DNA from 2 places in the Pseudomonas guariconensis genome. Region 1 is predicted to be linked to the other one. Evidence: predicted binding sites of a transcription regulator. Region 1 holds the regulator's gene; the other holds the start of a gene.

Region 1 (3,429 bases):
AAGCACTCGAGCTTGCCGGCGAGATCGAAGACCCGCGCCACGCCTGGCGCATGATCTTGGCCCACCTGGCACGGATGATCCAGGTCCCCGAGATCGAGCCGATCGAAGAGGGCGGTGTGATCGCCATGGTCGGTCCGGCTGGTATGGGCAAGACCACCACGTTGGCAAAGCTGGCGGCGCGCTACGTGCTCAAATACGGCGCCCAGCATCTGGCGCTGGTGAGCATGGACAGCTTCCGCATTGGCGCCCAAGAGCAGCTCAAGACATTGGGGCGCATCCTCAATGTGCCGGTGACCTATGTCGACCCGGGCCAGTCCTTGGCCCAGGCGCTCGATCCGCTGTTGCGCAAGCGCGTGGTGCTGATCGACACCGCAGGCCTGCAGGCCAGCGACCCGGCCCTGCGGCTGCAACTGGAGAGCCTGGCCGGACGCGGCATCGCCGCCAAGAACTACCTGGTCCTGGCCACCACCAGCCAGAAGCAGGTGCTGACCGCCGCCTACCACAGCTACAAGCGCTGTGGCCTGGCCGGCTGCATCCTGACCAAGCTTGATGAAACGGCCAGCCTCGGCGAAGTGCTGAGCCTTGCCATCAGTCACGAATTGCCCGTGGCCTATCTGACCGATGGACCGCGCATTCCTGACGACCTGCAACTGCCGCGCAAACATCAGTTAGTCAGCCGTGCGGTCAGTGTGCAGATGCAGGACGAGCCCAGCGAAGAGGCGATGGCCGACATGTTCGCTGATCTCTACCACAACCCAGGCAAGCGTGCGGGTTGACGAATGGACAGCGCAAAGTACCTGCATCCTGAGCGTCGTGTTCAGCTCCTGATGTGGCCTGGGCCCCGAGACAAGGTAAAGAACAAACATGGGTAGCATGCATCCCGTACAGGTGATCGCCGTGACCGGCGGTAAAGGTGGCGTGGGCAAGACCAACGTTTCAGTGAACCTGTCCCTGGCGCTGGCCGAGCTCGGCCGCCGGGTCATGTTGCTGGATGCCGACCTGGGCCTGGCCAACGTCGACGTCCTGCTGGGGCTGTCGCCCAAGCGCACCCTGGCCGATGTCATCGAAGGGCGCTGCGAGCTGCGCGATGTGCTGTTGCAGGGGCCAGGCGGTGTGCGCATCGTGCCGGCCGCCTCCGGCACCCAGAACATGGTGCACCTGGCGCCAGCCCAGCATGCCGGGCTGATCCAGGCGTTCAGCGAGATCGGCGACAACCTCGATGTGCTGGTGATCGATACCGCCGCGGGAATCGGGGACTCGGTGGTGAGCTTCGTGCGCGCCGCGCAGGAGGTGCTGTTGGTGGTCTGCGACGAGCCGACCTCGATCACCGATGCCTACGCCTTGATCAAGCTGCTCAACCGCGATTACGGCATGAACCGCTTCCGGGTCCTGGCCAACATGGCGCAGAGCCCGCAGGAAGGGCGCAACCTGTTTGCCAAGTTGACCAAGGTCACGGATCGCTTCTTGGACGTCGCCTTACAATACGTCGGTGCCGTGCCTTACGACGAATGTGTACGCAAGGCGGTGCAGAAGCAGCGGGCGGTCTATGAGGCCTTCCCTCGATCCAAGTGTGCGCTGGCCTTCAAGGCCATCGCGCAGAAGGTCGACAGCTGGCCGCTGCCTGCCAACCCGCGCGGGCACCTGGAGTTTTTCGTCGAGCGTCTGGTGCAGCCTACCAGCGCAGGACCGGTACTATGAATGCGAGCGGTTTCAAGATGTACAGCCGGGCGGCGCGTGATGCCCACTACGAACTGGTCGAACGTTATGCCCCTCTGGTCAAGCGCATTGCCTATCACTTGCTGGCGCGCCTGCCGGCCAACGTACAGGTCGAGGACCTGATCCAGGCGGGCATGATCGGCTTGCTGGAAGTGGCCAACAAATACGATGCCAGCAAGGGCGCGAGCTTCGAAACCTACGCCGGCATCCGCATTCGTGGGGCCATGCTCGATGAGGTACGCAAGGGGGATTGGGCGCCGCGTTCGGTACACCGCAACACCCGCATGGTCAGCGACGCGATACGCGCCGTGGAGGCCAGAACCGGTCGCGACGCTAAAGATCATGAAGTTGCTGCCGAACTCCAATTGAGTCTCGATGATTATTACGGGATTCTGAACGACACCCTGGGCAGTCGCCTGTTCAGCTTCGACGACCTCCTGCAGGACGGCGAGCACGAAGGGCTGCACGAGGATGGCGCCAGTGGCCAGCTGGAACCTTCGCGGGACCTGGAAGACGAGCGCTTCCAGGCCGCGCTGACCGAAGCCATCGCCAACCTGCCGGAGCGTGAGCGTCTGGTGCTGGCGCTGTACTACGACGAAGAGCTGAACCTCAAGGAAATCGGTGAGGTGCTTGGGGTCAGCGAGTCGCGTGTCAGCCAGTTGCACAGCCAGTGCGCCGCGCGCCTGCGCAGCCGTCTCGGGGAATGGCGGGCACGTTGAGCCAGGGTTCGCCACCGTCGTTGGATGTTGTACCGAATTGATTGAATGCGCGTCCGGGGGCCGGGCGCGTTTAAGACTGCTTGGAGGTCTAATTGAACAAAGACATGAAAATCCTCATCGTTGACGACTTTTCGACGATGCGGCGGATCATCAAGAACCTGTTGCGTGACCTGGGCTTCACCAACACCGAGGAGGCCGACGACGGCACCACGGCGTTGCCGATGCTGGAAAACGGCCACTATGACTTCCTCGTGACCGACTGGAACATGCCTGGCATGTCCGGCATCGACCTGCTGCGCAAGGTCCGTGCCCATGACCGCCTCAAGGGTATGCCGGTGTTGATGGTGACCGCTGAAGCCAAGCGCGACCAGATCATCGAAGCGGCCCAGGCCGGGGTCAACGGCTATGTGGTCAAGCCCTTCACCGCCCAGGTGCTCAAGGAGAAGATCGAAAAGATCTTCGAACGCGTCAACGGCTGAGTCACGTCAGGGGGCGCCATGGAGCAAATGAACACATCGTTGGGGGAGTTCGAGTCGACCCTGAAGAAACACGCCCAGGAACTGGTCGAGAGCCTCGAGCACGGCCGGTTCGGCGAGGCGGTGCAGCTGATCCACCAGCTGAACCAGACCCGCGACCGCGGCCTGTACCAGGAAGTCGGCAAGCTCACCCGCGAGCTGCACAGTGCGATCGTCAGCTTCCAGATCGACCCGCGCATGCCGCAGGCCGAGGAAGTGTCGCAGATCACCGACGCCACCGAGCGCTTGTCCTACGTGGTCAAGCTCACCGAAGGCGCGGCCAACCGCACCATGGACCTGGTGGAGGCGAGCACGCCGCTGCTCAACGACCTGCAGGCCGAGGCCCAGAATCTGAGCACCGACTGGCAGCGCTTCATGCGCCGTGAAGTCGCAGCGCCGGAGTTTCGTGATCTGGTCAAGCGCGTCGACAGTTTCCTGACGCAAAGCGCCGAGGGGAACCGCAAGGTCGCTGGCCATCT
Region 2 (3,429 bases), 400 kb from region 1:
CGTCAGGGCGTGGCCCGCCGCCTGGGCGATTTCCAGCGTACTGTTGGCGCGGCTTTCACTTGCGCGCATGGCATCGACCGCATGCGCAGTGCCGGAGCGGATGCCGCTGATCATCTGTTCGATCTCGCCGGTGGACTGCTGGGTGCGATGGGCGAGGGCGCGTACTTCGTCGGCTACCACCGCGAAGCCACGCCCGGCTTCGCCTGCCCGCGCCGCCTCGATCGCGGCGTTCAAGGCCAGTAGATTGGTCTGCTCGGCGATCTCACCGATCACCTCGAGCACGCGGTTGATCTCGTTGGCGCGGTGCGCCAGCTCGGCGATCTGCCCAGAGGTCGTGCTGACATCGCCCACCAGTTGCTGGAGCGAACCCAGTGCCTGTTCGACTTTCTCGCGGCCCTGGCGCGTGGTGCTGTCGGCGTCCTCGGAGGCCTGAGCAGTATTGACTGCATTGCTGGCCACTTCCTCGACGGCTGCGGTCATTTCGTTGACAGCGGTTGCGGCCTGTTCGATCTCCGCGCTCTGCTGGTGCAATCCACGGTTGGTATCTTCGGTCACCGCGTGCAGCTCTTCGGCCGCGGAGGCGAGCTGGTCGGAGGATTGAGCGATGTGCTGCAAGGTCTGGCGCAGGCTGTCCTGCATGTGCTTGAGCGATGCCAGCAATTGGCCCGGCTCGTCGCGCTCCTTGATACGGAGCTCTTGGGTCAGGTCGTTGCCGGCAATCCGCTGGGCGACCGCAATGGCATCCGCCAGCGGGCGCACGATGCTACGGGTCAGCAAGAACGAGCAGAGCAGCATCACGAGCAGGATGACCACCAAGGCTACGACGATGGCGAAGAACGCCTCGTAGTAAGCCTTTTCGCTGGCTTCGGCTGCGCGGTCGGCGCTGTCGGAGTTGAAGATTCGCAGGGCATTGAGGGCGGCCATCATGCTGTCGGCCTGAGGGGACAGCTCATGCTTGATGGTGTTCATGGTCGCCGCCTTGTCGCCCTGGGCTGCGAGGACCTTGTCCAGTATCGTCAGGTAGTTTGCGTATTCGCGGCTGAAGGCGGTGAAGAGGGCACGGTCTTCTTCGCTGTGGAGGGTTTTCTCGTATTCGGCCAACGCGCTGGAAACATCGCCCTTGAGCGATTCGATCCTGCGCACGTCTTCAACGTCTTGCTCGATGAAATTGCGCAGGGCCAGCGAACGTATCCGCCCCAGATGGTTGCTGATATCGCCGGTGGCCATCACACCGGGCAGCCAGTGCTGGCGGACTTGTTCGGCCGAGGCGTTCATGGATCGGGTTTGCAGGATGGCAGTCACGCCGATCGCCAGCGTCAACAAGGCGATGAGCGAGAAAATAAGCGCGCAGCGGCTTCCGATGGCGAGGGATCGTAAATTCATGGGGAGAGGCTCCACGGTCAAGAGGACGTCGCACTTCGAGCACGGTGTACCGTGGATTATCAAGCCATTGGGTGGGCGTGGCTTTTGCCCGGAGGGCCGCGTCTTTCGCTGGCGGGAAATTTTTGTTGGCGCAGACGCGCTCGCGAAGTATCCGCAGTTGAAGCGCGCAAAAGTGGCATGCGATAAAACGGCTGTACAGGCCTGCGTGATGGTGCGGGCCGGCTCTGTAATCGGCCGGTAGAGGAGGGAGTTTCATCGAGACGCTAAATCTTGCGCCAGACGTTCTCCAAGGGCAGCGTATCCTGGTCGTCGATGATGTCGACAATGAGCGGATGCTGCTCGCCGACTACCTGCAGCAGCAAGGTTGCCGCGTGTATCTGGCACGCAACGGCCAGGATGCATTCAAGAAGGTTCAGCTGATCAATCCGGACATCGTGTTGATGGATGTGCTGATGCCGGTTTGCGATGGCCTGACCTGTTGTCGAATGATGCAGGCCTCGGCATTGACCCGGCAGATCCCCGTGATCTTCCTGACAGGCGCGGGCATGCCTGACCAGCGGGTGCAAGGCCTGCTGTGCGGCGCGGTCGACTACATCGTCAAACCCTTCAGGCTGGAAGAGATCCGTCTGCGGCTGGTGATTCATCTTCGACGCAAACTGGACAACGCTTCGGTGAATGAGCATCAGGCCGCACCAGTGCGCAACCTCGACAACATACTGTTCCAGACCGCGCGCAACGTGTTGGTGAATGCGTTGAGCACGACCCCTGACCTGCACGAGCTGGCCGCGCAGGTGGGCACCAACAGCAAACGCCTGAACGAAGCCTTCCGCCAGTGCGCCGGGGTGACGGTGTTCGAATTCCTGCGAGAGGAACGCATGAAGGAGGCGTGCCGCCTGCTGTCCAACACCGGCCTTGCCTCCCAGGCGATCGCCCTGGAGGTGGGATTCACCAGCGGCGCCAGCTTCTCGACGGCGTTTCGCGACCGTTACGGGCTCTCGCCCAATCAGTTTCGCCAGTCGCGCGGCAACTTGGAGTCGGGCGATGTCGACTGACGCTCGTAGCGCATGCACGGTCTTTTTCGGGGCCTTGCTGTTGTTGCTGGCCTTCGGCTCGGTGGCGGTGTTCGATCAGCGCAGTTTCCACGCCCCGTTCCAAGCGCTCACTGGTAGTGCCCAAGTCTTCGAAGAGCCCCCCGGACAGGCCCTCGAAGCGCAGCAGGCCCTGCAACAGGCACGCTGGCGTCCAGCCAGCAAAGCGCTTCTGAGCGCGCCGCGTCGTCATTCCGCGCTCTGGCTGAGGCTCAAGGTCCAGGCACCGGACTTGCCGGTCACCGAGCGCTGGCTGGAAGTTGCGCCCTGGCGAGTCGGAGACATCGATCTCTACCAACTCGATGCCCGTACCGGCGAAGTGATCGACCATCAGCGCACCGGCCCTTCGCTGCCCATCGAGGCGCGGACGATTCACAGTCAGCGGAATCTGCTGCCCATCACTTTCGTCGGCGCAACGCCGAGCGATCTGTTGATTCGGGTGCAAAGCGAACACAGGCCCACGCTGTCACTCAGGTTATGGGAGGCGGACGCCGTGCAGGCCCAGGACCGCCTCGAGCAGTTGCAGCATGCCGTGCTGTTCGGGTGTGTGCTGGCGCTGGTGGCGATCCTGCTACTGCGGCTGAAGCTGGCCTTCATGACACTTGCCCTGTGGCTGCTGGCAACCTTCGCCATGCAGGCCGAACAGGAAGGCTACCTGACTTTTCAGCTGTTCGATGGATTGCAATCCATGGGGCTGGCCCTGCGCACGACGTTCTGGCAGATCGCGCTGTTCAGCTTCCTGACCTCGGCGCTGCTATTGCTCGACCTTCGCCAGCGCCGGGCGTGGCGGTACTTCTATTGGCCGAGCGTGGTGCTCATAGGGGCGTTGGTCCTGAGCCAGGCATTGTGGGACAACAATACGCTGCGCACGCTCAGCGCCTACCTGAGCCTGACCGTGCTGCTGGCATGGCCTTTCTCGTTATCGCGCGTCGCCTTGCGCGGCAACCCCTATCGCCAG

The links. Region 1 encodes FliA, which starts transcription of late flagellar genes. Its sites were predicted from a motif close to CTAAAGTTTNNNNNNNNNNNGCCGNTAA; they were not measured.
Region 2: a site for FliA is predicted at 1,611-1,638, ahead of AB1N67_RS09110 (methyl-accepting chemotaxis protein). Genes of this name have one in related genera too.

What each region holds. Positions count from the first base shown of each region.
Region 1 covers NZ_CP162012.1:1,612,289-1,615,717, forward strand. The annotation lists gene flhF (flagellar biosynthesis protein FlhF) at 1-776, shown strand, start outside; gene fleN (flagellar synthesis regulator FleN) at 865-1,698, shown strand; gene fliA (RNA polymerase sigma factor FliA) at 1,695-2,435, shown strand; gene AB1N67_RS07335 (chemotaxis response regulator CheY) at 2,540-2,914, shown strand; gene AB1N67_RS07340 (protein phosphatase CheZ) at 2,933-3,429, shown strand, end outside.
Region 2 covers NZ_CP162012.1:2,011,689-2,015,117, forward strand. The annotation lists gene AB1N67_RS09110 (methyl-accepting chemotaxis protein) at 1-1,383, opposite strand, end outside; gene AB1N67_RS09115 (DNA-binding response regulator) at 1,686-2,435, shown strand; gene AB1N67_RS09120 (ATP-binding protein) at 2,425-3,429, shown strand, end outside.